DNA from 2 places in the Pannonibacter tanglangensis genome. Region 1 is predicted to be linked to the other one. Evidence: predicted binding sites of a transcription regulator. Region 1 holds the regulator's gene; the other holds the start of a gene.
The links. Region 1 encodes LexA, which represses DNA repair genes until DNA is damaged. Its sites were predicted from a motif close to TGTTCNNNNTGTGTTCNG; they were not measured.
Positions count from the first base shown of each region.

Region 1 (7,102 bases):
AGGATGATGCGGCGCTGTCGTCATCGCTGCCTCACCAGGTGGCGCCGGGATAGGCGCGCTGCAGGAACTGCATCTCGGCCAGGATGTAGCCAAGGTGCTCGCTGTGGCGCCCATGCTTGCCGCCCTTGTGCATGTAGCCGGAGGCCGGCTTGTCCAGGGTGGCACGGGCCAGCGTCTCGTCCACATGGGCATGCCAGGCGGTGGCGATGGCGGCGAGGTCGGGGCCAACGCCCGCCTCGGCCAGAGCCGTGTCGATGTCGTCGGCCGTCAGCATTTCGCCGGTATAGGCCCAGAGATCGTCCAGGGCGGCCTGCATGCGCGCGTGGCTCTCGGGCGTGCCGTCCCCGAGCGAGATGACGAGATCCGCGCTGCGGGCGAGGTGGTAGGACACCTCCTTCAGAGCCTTCTCGGCGATCTCGGCGATGCGCGGCTCCGGCGAGGTCGCCAGCGCCTTCAGCATCGGATAATGCCAGGCATCGACCAGATACTGGCGCATCAGCGTGCGACCGAAGTCGCCGTTGGGCAGTTCTGCGATGAGCAGGTTGCGGAAGGCGCCCTGATCACGGCGATAGGCGAGATCGTCGGCGGAACGGCCCTTGCCCTCCAGCTCGGCTGCCAGACCCAGCCAGAGCTGGGTCTGCCCGACCAGGTCGAGGGCAATGTTGGCAAGGCCGATGTCTTCCTCAAGGATCGGCGCGTGGCCGACCCATTCGGAGGTGCGCTGCGCCAGGATCAGGCAGGTGTCGCCCATCCTGAGGCAGAGATCGGTCAGCGGCAGGTCACCCATCACATGGCTCCGACTTCTTCGGGGATGTCGAAATAGGTCGGGTGGCGGTAGGCCTTGCTGTTCGAGGGATCGAACAGCGGACCCTTGTCTCCCGGAGCGCTGGCGGCGATGTGGCGGGTTTCGACAACCCAGATGCTGACGCCCTCGTTGCGCCGGGTGTAGACATCCCGCGCGGCCATGATCGCCTTCTCGGCGTCCGGGGCGTGCAGGCTGCCGACATGGCGGTGGGACAGGCCATGCTGTCCGCGGATGAAGACTTCCCAGAGCGGCCATTCGTTCATGGACGTTTCTCCCTCAAATCCGGTGCCTCGGGTCAGGCTGCGGTCAGGCTGCAGTCAGGCCGCAGTCCGGGCAGCAGCCTCGGCCGCCGCGCGGGCGGCCTGCTTCTTGCGGGCATGGGCCAGCAGGCCCTCCCGGTACCAGGCACCGTCGTCCCAGGCCTTCACGCGGGCCGCGAGGCGCTCCCTGTTGCAGGGACCGTTGCCCTTGATGACCTCGTAGAACTCGGCCCAGTCGATCGCACCGAAGTCGTAGCCGCCCTTCTCCTCGTTCCACTTCAGGTCCGGATCGGGGATGGTCAGGCCCAGGTATTCGGCCTGGGGCACGGTCTGGTCGACGAATTTCTGGCGCAGTTCGTCGTTGGAATTGATCTTGATCTTCCAGGCCATGGACTGGGCGGAATGCACCGAGTCCGCGTCGGAGGGGCCGAACATCATCAGCGCCGGCCACCACCAGCGATTGATGGAATCCTGCGCCATTTCCTTCTGCTCCGGCGTGCCTTCGCGGCACATCTTGACCAGGGCGTCATAGCCCTGACGCTGGTGGAAGCTCTCTTCCTTGCAGATGCGGATCATCGCGCGGCTGTAGGGACCGTAGGAGCAGCGCTGCAGCGGCACCTGGTTCATGATCGCCGCGCCATCCACCAGCCAGCCGATCATGCCGACATCGGCCCAGTTCAGCGTCGGATAGTTGAAGATCGAGGAATACTTGGCCTTGCCCGAGTGCAGCTGCTCCAGCAGCTCGTCGCGCGAGACGCCCAGCGTCTCGGCGGCGCAGTAGAGATAGAGGCCATGGCCGGCCTCGTCCTGCACCTTGGCCAGCAGGATCGCCTTGCGCTCCAGCGTCGGGGCGCGGGTGATCCAGTTGGCTTCCGGCAGCTGGCCGACGATCTCCGAATGGGCATGCTGCGAGATCTGCCGGATCAGGGTCTTGCGGTAGCCTTCCGGCATCCAGTCCTTCGGCTCGATCTTGATGCCGTCGTCGAGCCGTTGCTGGAAGGTGCGCTCGTCGGCGTTCATCTCTTCCAGGGTCTTCACCCGGCTGGCGTCGGTCTTCACCATCTGTGCGTACATGCGCGTCCTCCAGAAGCTCGAACTGACCTGTCGGGACCCTCGGGTCCCGGTGCTCACACCCGTTCCAGGATCAGGGCAATGCCCTGCCCGACACCGATACACATGGTGCAGAGCGCATAACGCCCCTGCACCCGCTGCAACTGATAGGCGGCCGTCGTGACCAGCCGCGCGCCGCTCATGCCGAGCGGATGCCCCAGAGCGATGGCCCCGCCGTTCGGATTGACATGGGGCGCATCGTCGGCCAGTCCAAGCTGGCGCAGCACCGCCAGCGCCTGCGCCGCGAAAGCCTCGTTCAGCTCGATCACGTCCATCTGGTCGAGCGTCAGCCCCGCCTTGGCCAGAACCCGGCGCACCGCCGGCACCGGGCCGATGCCCATGACGCGCGGCTCGACCCCGGCCGCAGCCATCGCGACAACGCGCGCCATCGGCGTCAGGCCGTGACGGGCCACCGCTGCCTCGCTCGCCAGCATCAGCGCGGCAGCGCCGTCATTGACGCCGGAGGCATTGCCCGCCGTCACGGTCAGCTCCGGACCATTGACGCCCTTGAGCTTGGCAAGCTGCTCGGCCGTCGTGCCCGGGCGCGGATGCTCGTCAACGGCAACCAGGACGGTCTCGCCCTTGCCCCGCTTCACCTCGACCGGCGCAATCTCCTGCGCAAAGAGCCCCTGCTCCTGCGCAGTGGCCCAGCGGGCCTGGCTGCGGGCTGCAAAGGCGTCCTGATCCGCGCGGGATACGCCAAAATCCGCCGCAACATTGTCCGCCGTTTCCGGCATGGAGTCGATGCCGAAGGCAGCCTTCATCTTCGGGTTGACGAAGCGCCAGCCGATGGTGGTGTCGTAAACTGCAGAACTGCGGGAAAAGGCCGTGTCGGCCTTCGGCATGACGAAGGGCGCCCGCGACATGCTCTCGACGCCGCCCGCCAGCACGAAGTCATAGTCGCCAGCCCGGATGCCCCGCGCGGCCATGCCGACCGCATCCATGCCCGAGCCGCAGAGGCGGTTGACCGTGGTGCCGGGAACCGAAACGGGCAGCCCGGCCAGCAGCCCCGCCATGCGGGCGACATTGCGATTGTCCTCGCCGGCCTGGTTGGCACAGCCAAAGATGATGTCCTCGACCGCACTCCAGTCGAGACCCGGGTGGCGGGACACGAGCGCGGCCAGCGGCGCGGCGGCCAGATCGTCGGCGCGGACGGACGACAGCGCCCCGCCATAGCGGCCGATCGGCGTGCGGACTGCGTCGCAGACAAAGGCGTCGGACATCCACTTCCTCCCTCAGAAGCGTCCCCAGAAACTGTCACGCGGGCCTGTTCAGACCAGCTGGCGTTCGAGAGCTGAGCCTCACCCTCAATTCATCGACCGCACGGTCACCATATGCAGAGTTTCATCACACTGCAATAGGTTTTTTTTGATTTTCTGTGACACGTTGCGGTGAGCCGACGCCGGATGACGCAGCGGATCCACCGAAGGAATGAGGCTGTCGGTCTTGAACGGGGGCGCGCCGACCCCATTTCTAGGACAGGTTTCCCTGGTCAGAAACCTCCCGAACAGGCAGTCCCGCTCGAGCGACCCCTTGCGCCCGGCGGGGCTGCCTGTGCCCTCCCCCGCACAATCCCCGATCTGCCATCCGCACCCGCCTTTGTCGCGGCTGCAAACGTCGCGGCTACAAATGTCACGGCTACAAATGTCACGGCTGCCATTGTTCCGGCTCGTCTTGTCGCGGCTGCCGCTTGCCCGGCTGCCATTCTGCCGGCTTCCGGTGCGGGCCGCGCGGGCGAGAATTGCCTGCAGGGCCGCCGTTCCGGTGTGCCCGGGTCTGGCCTTGCCTCGCCTCGCTGTGCGTCAAGGTCTTCCCGGCAACCGGCGCGCCGTCTCGATTCCGCCAGAACCGACCCCGGCCACACCCGAACGGAACCGGGCCGTCAGGGTCGTGCAAGGCCGGGTCGTGCAAGGCTGGGACTTGGGCGACCAGGCATCGAGAGGCCGGCCATTGAGAGGCCTGCCATTCAAAAGCTGGGGCGTCAGCCGCCCAGACGGGCGTGCCGCGCCCGCACCCCGGGGGTCACCGCCTCGAGCGCCCCCTCGAGCCCGGTGAAGCTCGACACCTGCGCATCCGCAGCCGGGCTCAGCGCGAGATAGAGGCGGGCGAAGAGCCGCCGCGCCCGGTCGCCCGCCCAGTCCTGCGGCAAGGCCGCGGGCGGCAGGTCCGGGTCCCTCAGGGCCAGCGCGCGAAAGCCGTGGACGAGGAGCAGCCGGGCCGACAGGGCCGTCAGCCCATCCGCGAGCCGGTCACCGGCCGCCAGCAGGTCCGAAAGGCGGCTGAACCGGTCGATGAAGGCGGCATAGCCCGCCTCGAGATCGTCCAGGGCCCAGACCTGCCGCACCGCCGCACGCAGGCTGTCATGCCCCTGCAGGTCGTCGGAGGCGGCCGTGAGCCCGGCCCAGCCGGCGGGAACCGGTCGATGCCCCGCCGCCAGGGCCACCCCCGGCGCCAGCGGCACGAAGCCGCTTGCCCGGTCCGGTGGCTCCCCGGCTGCCGACCCGGCCTGCAGGGCCAGGGTGAAGGTGGCAGGTCCCGAACCATCGCGCGGCAGGGCATAGAGCCGGTCGGCCGCCGCGGCAAACTCCTCATGTGCCGCCGCAGTCAGGCCGTAATAGCCAAGCCGCCCAACCCGCGTGCCTTCCAGCCTGCCGGCAGCCACCAGCCGCGACGCGGCGGTGCGCACCAGCGTCTCGCTGATGCCGACGCGGGCACAGGCCTCGATCACATGCCCGACCCACAGGGAGCCGCCCCGGGGGACGACCACATCGCCATAGAGCGTGACGATGAAGGCCCCGGCCCGCAACGGGCGGCGGGCGGCAAACGCATCGACAAGCGCGGCAACCGCATCGGCGGCGCCGCCCGTCCGGGGCGCGGCGCGCTCCCCCGCTTCGTCGGTGGCGGACTGGTCTGGCATGCGCGGCTCATCCATCTGGCGGCGTCCCGTCGGGACGCCCGGGCGACAACTGCCCCTTCCTACCGGGCCGGAGGCCGTGCGTCCATGACCTCGCCCGCCGGAACATCCCGCTAACCTCACCTTAAGACTTGTGGAACACAGTGTGAACAGGTAACCTGCGTTCATGATTTGTACCGACGCGACCCGAGAGGATTCGCCATGCTGACCCGCAAGCAACATGAACTGCTCATGTTCATCCACGAGAGGCTGAAAGAGACCGGCGTGCCGCCCTCCTTCGACGAGATGAAGGACGCGCTCGACCTCCGGTCGAAGTCGGGCATCCATCGCCTCATCACCGCCCTCGAGGAGCGCGGCTTCATCCGGCGCCTGCCCAACCGGGCGCGGGCCATGGAGGTGGTGCGCCTGCCGGACTCCATGACGCCCGGCCTTGCCGCGCCGCGCGGCAAGGGCTTCGCGCCCTCCGTGATCGAGGGCTCGCTCGGCAAGGCGCAGACGCCGCCACCGCCGCGCGCGGCCGAGCCCGAGATGCCGGCCGGTATCAGCACCATCCCGGTGATGGGCCGGATTGCCGCGGGCGTGCCGATCGAGGCGATCCAGACCCACAGCCACACCATTTCCGTGCCGCAGGACCTGATCGGACGCGGCGAGCACTTCGCACTCGAGGTGCGCGGCGATTCCATGATCGAGGCCGGCATCCTCGATGGCGACACGGTGCTGATCCGGCGCACGGATTCGGCCGAGAGCGGCGACATCGTCGTGGCCCTGGTCGATGACGAGGAAGCGACCCTGAAGCGCCTGCGCAAGAAGGGAGCCTCCATCGCGCTGGAGGCGGCCAATCCGGCCTACGAGACCCGGATCTTCGGTCCCGGCCGCGTGCGCGTGCAGGGCAAGCTGGTCGCGCTGTTCCGGCAGTACTGACGCGCCGCACATACCCCGTTTGCCGACTGGCCTTTGCCATCTGGCGCAGGGCGCGCATGCCTTTACGGTCCGGGATCGGGCCTGTTGCAGTCGGGACCAGATGACGGCCCCGGCGGCCGCTGGTCTGGCCGTGGCAGGTTTGGCGGCAACAGGTGTGGCAGCGGCAGGTGTGCCGGCGACAGGTGTGACTGCGGCGGAGGCTGCCGGTGCCTGCCGGTTGTCTCAGGGGGCCGGGGCGGCGCCGGGATCGCCGTCTGGGTCCGGCGGAGCGGGATCAGGTGGACTGGTATCAGGTGGACTGGTATCAGGCAGAGCGGGATCAGGCAAAGTGGGAGCCGACGGGAGCGGGCCTCCCCGTCCCACGGGCAACTGCCAGGGGCGGTGTCCCGGCGGGCGGCTGTAGGCGATGCGTTCGATCCTGAGTGTCGCCAACCTGGTGACGTCAGGTCTCGAAGGGTCAGGTCTCACAAGTTCAGGTCTCATAAGTTGAGGTCTGGCAAGTTCAGGTCTGGCAGGGTCATGGCCGAGAGGCTGGCTGCGGCCCGGATCGGTCCGGCCGGGGCCAGGCTGGGCCGGATCCGTCTGTCGCGGGTCCGTTTGCATTGGCGCAGTTTGGGCCGGGTGCGTTTGCGCCGGGTCGGTTTGAGCCGGGTCGGTTTGGGCCAGGGCAGTTTGGGTAAGGTCTGTTTGGGCCGGGGCACTGCTGGCCTGCTCCCCTCCCGTCTGATTGGCGTCGGGCAGAGCCGCGTCGTCCGCGAGCCAGATCGCCACGACACCGAGGTCGCGGCGCGACGCATCGAAGATCAGCGGCGCAGCGCATCCGGGCGGTGCGGTCAGTGCCGTGACGAGAATGTCGGCGCGGGCACAGTCGCTTTCCAGCGCCTCAAGCTTGCGGCTCAGCGCAATGCGAAGCGGCGGGGCGTCGGGCTGATCGCTGTCCGGGCCCCGGCCTGCTCCTTCATCCTGGCCTGCTCTTTCATCCTGACCTGCTCCTTGATCCTGGCCTGCCTCTTGGTCCGGGCCAGCACCGGAAGGGCCAGCACCGGCGGGGCCAGAGCGAAGGCCCGGATGGTTTCCAGAACGGGGGCCAGC
Region 1 is NZ_JAABLQ010000001.1:1,478,123-1,485,224, forward strand. It holds gene paaD (1,2-phenylacetyl-CoA epoxidase subunit PaaD) at 1-24, opposite strand, end outside; gene paaC (1,2-phenylacetyl-CoA epoxidase subunit PaaC) at 32-787, opposite strand; gene paaB (1,2-phenylacetyl-CoA epoxidase subunit PaaB) at 787-1,068, opposite strand; gene paaA (1,2-phenylacetyl-CoA epoxidase subunit PaaA) at 1,123-2,139, opposite strand; gene pcaF (3-oxoadipyl-CoA thiolase) at 2,193-3,398, opposite strand; gene GWI72_RS06720 (PaaX family transcriptional regulator C-terminal domain-containing protein) at 4,157-5,092, opposite strand; gene lexA (transcriptional repressor LexA) at 5,291-6,010, shown strand; gene GWI72_RS06730 (ComEC/Rec2 family competence protein) at 6,233-7,102, opposite strand, start outside.

Region 2 (7,102 bases), on a different contig from region 1:
ATCGCCGAGGGCCTGCAGGATGCTGGCCTGCCGTTCCACGGCCTCACGCAGTTCCCAGGCTTCATCTTCCAGCCGCTCGACCTGGCGACGCAGACGCTCATGCTCGTCACCGGCCCCGGCTGCTCCCTCGGCTGCTGCTCCGCCGGGCGCCACTGCAGGCCCGGTCTCTGCGGATCGGTCCCGTCGAACATCGTCCCGCCGCAGCACATGGACGGCCAGTGCGCCCCCCAGAAAGGCGAGCGCAACCGCTGCAACGCGGTCAGGTGCGGTGCCGCCGACGAGAAGCAGGGCCGAAACAGGCAGGAGCGGCACCGCCAGCGCAAGGCCAGCGTCCCAAAGGGCAGAACCGGCGCGCCGTGATCCGGGCACGGTCGGCTCCGGTGACGGGCCCTGACCGGTGTCACCGGCTTTCGGGCAGGCGCGGCCGGTGCGTGGTCCCGGTTCGGCCGCTTGCCCATCCGCGACCGCGCCGCCGCCGGAGCTTCCAGCCCGAGACGGTCGGTCCGGACGGGATCCTGCGCCAGCGCCGGCATCTGCCTGATCCCGGGATTCGAGCGGCGATCCAGCGGAGGGCGAGGGCTCGTCGGGTTCATGCCGATCTGGGTTGCGCATGTCTGGCTGCCGGCTGTCGTTCAGCGGGCTGATCGCCGGGATCGCACCGGAATCGACCCGGCTCGCCTCAGACCCGGCGGCGGTCTTCCCGATGGCTCCGGACGACGCAGCAGCCCTGATGTCTGACCCGGATGTCCCCGCAGCCTGTGCGGCAGGCGGGCATTGCTCGAGCGCGTCGGCGTCCGGTTGCCGCTGCCAGTCCTGCTCGCCCCTGCCCGCCATCCCGCCTGCTCCTCGCCCCGGCCGCATGACCGGGTGTCCCGTTCGGTCCGGGTGCCGCACACCGGGTGCCATCCTGACCCGGACCACGTCTGATTCCCGAGGACACAAGAATGCTTGCCAAACCCTTTCCGAATTCCTTCGGCTCAGGATTGGTCGCCGCGGATCAGGATGCCGACCCCTTTCACCTGTCAAAGAACCGGGCGGATGGCCCGTTGGCGGACGGCCCGTCAGGCCGCCTGCCGCAACACGTCTTCGCCGCGCAGGCTGAGCGCCTCGGCCAGATGCAGGCGGGTGACGGATCCGAGGCCGTCAAGATCCGCCAGCGTGCGGCCGAGTTTCAGCACGCGGTGGTAGCCGCGGGCGCTCAGCGCGAGCGAGTTGGCCGCGTCGGTCAGAAAGCTTCGCCCTGCCGGATCCAGACGGCAGACCTCATCGACCAGGCCTGCCGGCAGCTGCGCATTCGTGCGGCTGCCAAGCCCCAGCGCCTCGTAGCGACGCCGCTGCACTTCCCGCGCCACGGCAACACGGGCCCCGACACTGGCCGAGCCTTCGGATGTGCCCGGCGCGAGAAGATCGGCCGCCGTCACGGCCGGCACCTCGATGCGCAGGTCGATCCGGTCAAGGAACGGGCCGGATATGCGGGACTGATACTCGGCCGCGCAGCGTGGTCCGCGCCGGCAGACATGCCCCGGCTCGCCCGCATGGCCACAGCGGCAAGGGTTCATCGCCGCAACCAGCTGGATCCGGGCGGGATAAGTCACCCGGTGATTGGCCCGGGCAATGACCGTCTCGCCGGTCTCGAGCGGCTGCCGCAGACTGTCCAGCACCTGCGGATGGAACTCCGGCAGCTCGTCGAGGAACAGGACACCGTGATGGGCCAGGGAGGCTTCTCCCGGCCTGGCGCGAAGTCCGCCGCCGACGAGCGCCGCCATGGAGGCAGAGTGATGCGGCGCGCGGAAGGGGCGACGGTCGGTGAGGCGGCCATCCCCCAGCTCGCCTGCGAGCGAGGCGATCATCGACACCTCCAGCAACTCCCGCGGGGCGAGCGGCGGCAGCAGGGAGGGCAGACGACTGGCCAGCATCGACTTGCCGGCTCCGGGCGGGCCCACCATCAGCAGGTTGTGGCCGCCGGCGGCCGCGATCTCCAGCGCGCGCTTGGCGCTTTCCTGTCCCTTCACGTCGGCAAGATCGGGCAGGTCAGTGGCGAGCCCGCGCAGCTTCGGTGCCGGGCGGGACAGCACCTGCGTGCCCTTGAAGTGATTGGCCAGCTGGATCAGGGAACGCGGGGCAAGGATGGCCATGTCCGCGTCGGCCCAGGCTGCTTCCGGGCCACAGTCCGCCGGGCAGATAAGCCCCTTGTCGAGCGCGTTGGCTCCGATCGCGGCCGGCAGGACACCGGCCACCGGAGCCAGGCGGCCGTCGAGCCCGAGTTCTCCCAGCACGACGTAATCCTGCAGCATGTCGCCCGGGATCGCGCCGATCGCGGCCATGATGCCGAGCGCGATCGGCAGGTCGTAGTGGGAGCCTTCCTTCGGCAGGTCGGCCGGCGCGAGATTGACCGTCACGCGCTTGGCCGGCAGCGCCAGTCCGGAGGCCAGGAGCGCAGCCCGCACGCGTTCCCGGCTCTCCCCGACCGCCTTGTCAGGCAGGCCGACGATGGTGAAGGCAACCGCCCCCGCCCCGACCATGACCTGGACATCGACCGGCAGCGCCTCGACGCCCTGAAAAGCCACTGTCGTTACGCGACTGACCATGCCAACCTCCCGAAAAAGTCGAGACTGACGATACGACAACCTTTCGGAGAGTCAAGAACGTAAAGAGAACATAAATTCGCTCGGCCCTCTTGCGGTTCCCGCCGATCCGGCGCAGCATGATGGTCGCCGGCCGTTGCGGAAGACAGCGCCGGACCATCGAAACCCGTGTCCCTCCTCGCGCCTGGCCTGTGCTGCAGCGTCACGGCCCGAACCATCGTGGCGACACGGGGGTGAACCCGCGTTGCGCCGGGAGCCGGTCCCGGGCCGACACGACGCGGTCAAACGGGGGAGCCTGCCATGTGTGATGCCTGTGTGATGTCTGCCGTGAAGTCGCGAATGCTGTCGCGCCGCGACATGTTCCGGCTCGCTGCTGGCGCAAGTGTTGCCGCTGCCGTAACGGCGACAAGCGGCGCAATTCCGGCCATGGCGGCGATTCCGACCAAGGTCAGCGACCTGACCCACGAGCTGAGCGAGAGCTTCCCGACATTCTTCGGTCAGCAGCAGTTCTTTGCGACCAAGCTCTTCGACTATGCGAAGGATAAGTTCAACCTTTACGAGTTGCGGGTGAACGAACATACCGGCACTCATGTGGATGCACCGCTACATTTTTCCGCAGATGGCCAGTCCGTGGCCGAGATCCCGGTCGGCAATCTGGTTGCGCCGCTTGCGGTCGTCGACATCCGGGCGCGGGCGGTGGAGAACCCTGACACCCAGCTGACCCCGGACGACCTGAAGGCCTGGATCGCGGCCCACGGCCCGATCCCGGAGGGAGCCTGCGTGGCGATGCTGTCAGGGTGGGACAAGCATGTTGCCAGCCCGAAGTTCCGCAATCCCGACGACAAGGGCGGGATGCATTTCCCGGGGTTTCATGTGGAGGCGGCGGCGATGCTCATCGAGGAGGCCAAGGTCGTCGGCATTGCGGTCGACACCCTGTCCCTCGACTTCGGCGCCTCGCCGGACTTCGCCACACATTACAAGTGGCTGCCGAGCAACCGGTGGGGCATCGAGTGCATCGCCAATCTGGAGCAGCTGCCGCCGACCGGCGCGACGCTCGTCGTCGGCGCGCCGAAACACAAGGGCGGAACGGGAGGACCGGCCCGGGTGCTGGCCCTGGTGTGACCGACACCGGATGCCGGTGAGGCGGGTGGCCGGTTGTACCGCTTACCGTTGCCGGGATCGCGGCCCTGGCTAGCCGCGCCGGCGGGCTTCGATGACGTCCCAGACCCGGACGGCGATGTCGGGACCGCCGAGGCGCTTGACGGCGCGGATGCCGGTCGGAGCGGTGACGTTGATCTCGGTCAGGTTGCCATCGATGACGTCGATGCCGACAAGGAGCAGGCCCCTGGCTTTCAGGGCCGGGCCGATCCGGGCGCAGATCTCGCGCTCGCGGTCGCTGAGATCGGATTCGGCCGGCGAACCGCCGCGCACCATGTTGGAGCGAAGGTCGCCGGGGGCAGGGACACGGTTGACGGCGCCGGCAAACTCGCCGTCGACCAGCAGGATGCGCTTGTCGCCATGCTTGACGTTGGGCAGGAAGCGCTGGATCACCCAGGGCTCGCGGAAGGTGACCGCGAAGAAGTCATAAAGCGAGCCATAGTTCAGGTCGTCCTCGGTGATGCGGAACACCGCCGCGCCTCCATGGCCGAACAGCGGCTTCATGACGATGTCGCCATGCTCGGCCCGGAAGGCATCGATCTCGGCCCGGTCGCGGGTGATCAGCGTCGGGGGCATCAGGTCGGCGAACTCGGTGACGAAGAGCTTTTCCGGGGCGTTGCGCACCTCGGCCGGATTGTTGACGACCAGTGTCTGCGGATGGATCTTTTCCAGAAGATGGGTCGCCGCCACATAGGCCATGTCGAAAGGCGGATCCTGCCGCATCAGGATCACGTCGATCTGCGACAGGTCCCAGCGCTCGGGCGTACCGAGAGTGAAGTGGTTGCCCTTCTCGTCCCGGACGGTCACCGGCTCCAGCGCGGCAAAGACCTTGCCGTCGCGCAGCGCAAGCCGGTCCGGCGTGTAGTGATAAAGCGCATGGCCGCGCGCCTGAGCCTCCAGCATCAGCGCGAAGGCGCTGTCGCCCACGATGTTGATGGACGAGATGTGGTCCATCTGGACCGCGACCTTGAGCGACATGCCAACTCTCCGGAAGGGGCGCCGGAACTTGCCGGCGCGGATCGGGTAGGAGGACATGATATGGGATTTCTGGACCGGCTTGTCCAGAATGACGATGCCGCTGTCGCTGGCCGTCTGAAGACCGGTCCGGGGGCCCACAGGCGGGACGACGGCGGCCCGCCTGCCGCCAGGGTTGCGGGCCGGCTCAGGACCCGGGCCGCGGACGGATGGCAAGCCGGGCGACAAGCTTCAGAAGGGAGCAGGTGACGTGCCGGCCGAGGAACTGGTCGAGGGACTGGTCAAGGGAGGGGCCGAGGGAGGAGCCTTGGAGACCGGTCATCCGGGCCAGACTGCAGGAGCGGCCCGCGGCGTGAACCGGACGCCGGCGCGAGACCTGAACGGGGCTGGAACGAGAGGTGGAACACAGGCCGGCATGAGACAGGGCCGGTCAACCGGGCACTGAACGGAGCGCTCAACCGGGCAACGCCACGGGCAGGCCGGCGGACGAAGCGCGACCGGGCACGGAGGCGGCGGTTTGGGCAGGTAGCCGGCTGGAACAGGCAGCGGTCTGGAGCAGGCGGCGGGTTGAACAGGCGGCGGGTTGAGCAGGTGCTGGATTGGGCAGACTGCGGATCGCGCAGGGCGTGCCCGCGCAGGGCAGGCCGGCGCAGGGCAGGACGGGGAAGAGGGGGATCAACGACAGGCCTGACCGCGCCCGGCGGCGGTCAGGCGGGTGGTGCCGGTGGTGCGCCCGCTCAGCGCGCCGGTACGGCCGCCTGTCGCGGCCTGGACAACGCCAGAACGGGGAGCTCCCGGATCCGGCTCCTCGCGGGTCGCCACTGCACCTGCTTGCAGGGACAACCAGGGGCCGCACCTGAGCCTGCCTGGCACCGGCTGGCACCGCTCGACATCGCCCGGAACCGCCCGGAACCGGCCGGAAACGCCCTGCCGGCGAACACGGGCAAGGTGGGCGGGCGACCGCGCGGGCCTTGGTCCGGAGCCGGATCAGAGGTCGTGGGTGGCCTGGAAGGCGTCGACGACATGCTCCGGCCAGCGCCAGGGCAACACGAGGACAAGGTCGAAGCGCTGGACCGTGTCGGCCTGGTCCGGGTTCTGGACGAGAAAGATGCGGGCGGCGCGGATGATGCGGCCACGCGCGGTCGCGGTGACGGCCTCGAGCGCGGCGCTGCGCGTGCCGCGGGCCTTGACCTCGATGAAGGCAAGAACCTCGCCGCGCCGGGCGATCAGGTCCACCTCGCCGGCGCCGGAGCGGAAACGGCGGGCCAGGATGCGCCAGCCCTTGAGCCGCAGCAGCAGCGCCGCCAGGCTCTCGGCCCCGAGCCCCAGCCGGTAGGCGCGACGCCGGTCACGGCGCTGGTCGCGCCGCTGGCCACGGGTCGGGGGCAGGGCAGAGGGCGTGCTGGTCACGTGTCGGGCGCATCCATGCCGGGGACTGCGTCACTCTCGCCGGCCTCCGCCTTCAGCGCAAGGGCAAGGCGGTAGATTTCGGTCCGGTCCCGGCCGGTTCGGCGGGCAATCTCCTTGGCGGCAGCCGCCACGGGCTGACGGGCGAGCGCGTCGCGCAGGAGCGCCTCGACATCGTCGGCGTCCTCTGCCGGCGCCTGCGGGGCCGGCGGACCCACAAGCACGACGATTTCGCCCTTTGGCGGGTTGTCGGCATAGAAGGCGGCCAGCTCCGCCAGGGTCCCGCGCTGGAACGTCTCGAAGCGCTTGGTCAGCTCGCGGGCGACGACGGCCTCCCGCGGACCGAGGGCCTCGGCCATGGCGGCCAGTGACGCAGCCAGGCGATGGGGCGATTCAAAGAAGGCCAGCGTGGCCGGCATCGGCGCCAGCTCGGACAGCCGCCGCAGACGCGCGCCGGCCTTCTGCGGCAGGAAGCCGGCAAAGAGCAGCGTGTCCGTGGGCAGACCCGAGGCGACCAGTCCGGCCAGCGGGGCGGAGGCGCCCGGAATGGGCACCACGCGATGCCCGGCGGCCAGCACGTCCCGCACCAGCCGGTAGCCGGGATCGGACACGAGCGGGGTGCCGGCATCCGAGACCAGCGCCACGACCTGGCCTTCGGCGAGGGCTGCGAGCAGGCGCGGACGCTGCCGCTCGGCATTGTGCTCGTGATAGGGCAGGAGCGGCGCCTTGAGGCCGAAGCGCTGCATCAGGGTGGCGGTGACGCGGGTGTCCTCGCAGGCAACGACATCTGCAGCCGCCAGCGTTTCCAGCGCGCGCAGGGTAATGTCGCCGAGATTGCCGATGGGCGTGGAAACGATGTAGAGCGCGCTGTCCTGGGCCGGTGCGGCATAGGCATGCTGGCCGATGAAATAGCGGCGGCCGGCGCCGGTCTCAGCCCCGTGGTCCGTCATGGATCTGCTCTTTCCTTCGCATCTGCC
Region 2 is NZ_JAABLQ010000003.1:104,120-111,221, forward strand. It holds gene GWI72_RS17485 (ATP-binding protein) at 1-369, opposite strand, end outside; gene GWI72_RS17490 (YifB family Mg chelatase-like AAA ATPase) at 1,062-2,588, opposite strand; gene GWI72_RS17495 (cyclase family protein) at 2,886-3,707, shown strand; gene gshB (glutathione synthase) at 3,777-4,721, opposite strand; gene GWI72_RS17505 (YraN family protein) at 5,706-6,128, opposite strand; gene rsmI (16S rRNA (cytidine(1402)-2'-O)-methyltransferase) at 6,125-7,075, opposite strand.
Region 2: a site for LexA is predicted at 2,642-2,659, ahead of GWI72_RS17490 (YifB family Mg chelatase-like AAA ATPase). Genes of this name have one in related genera too.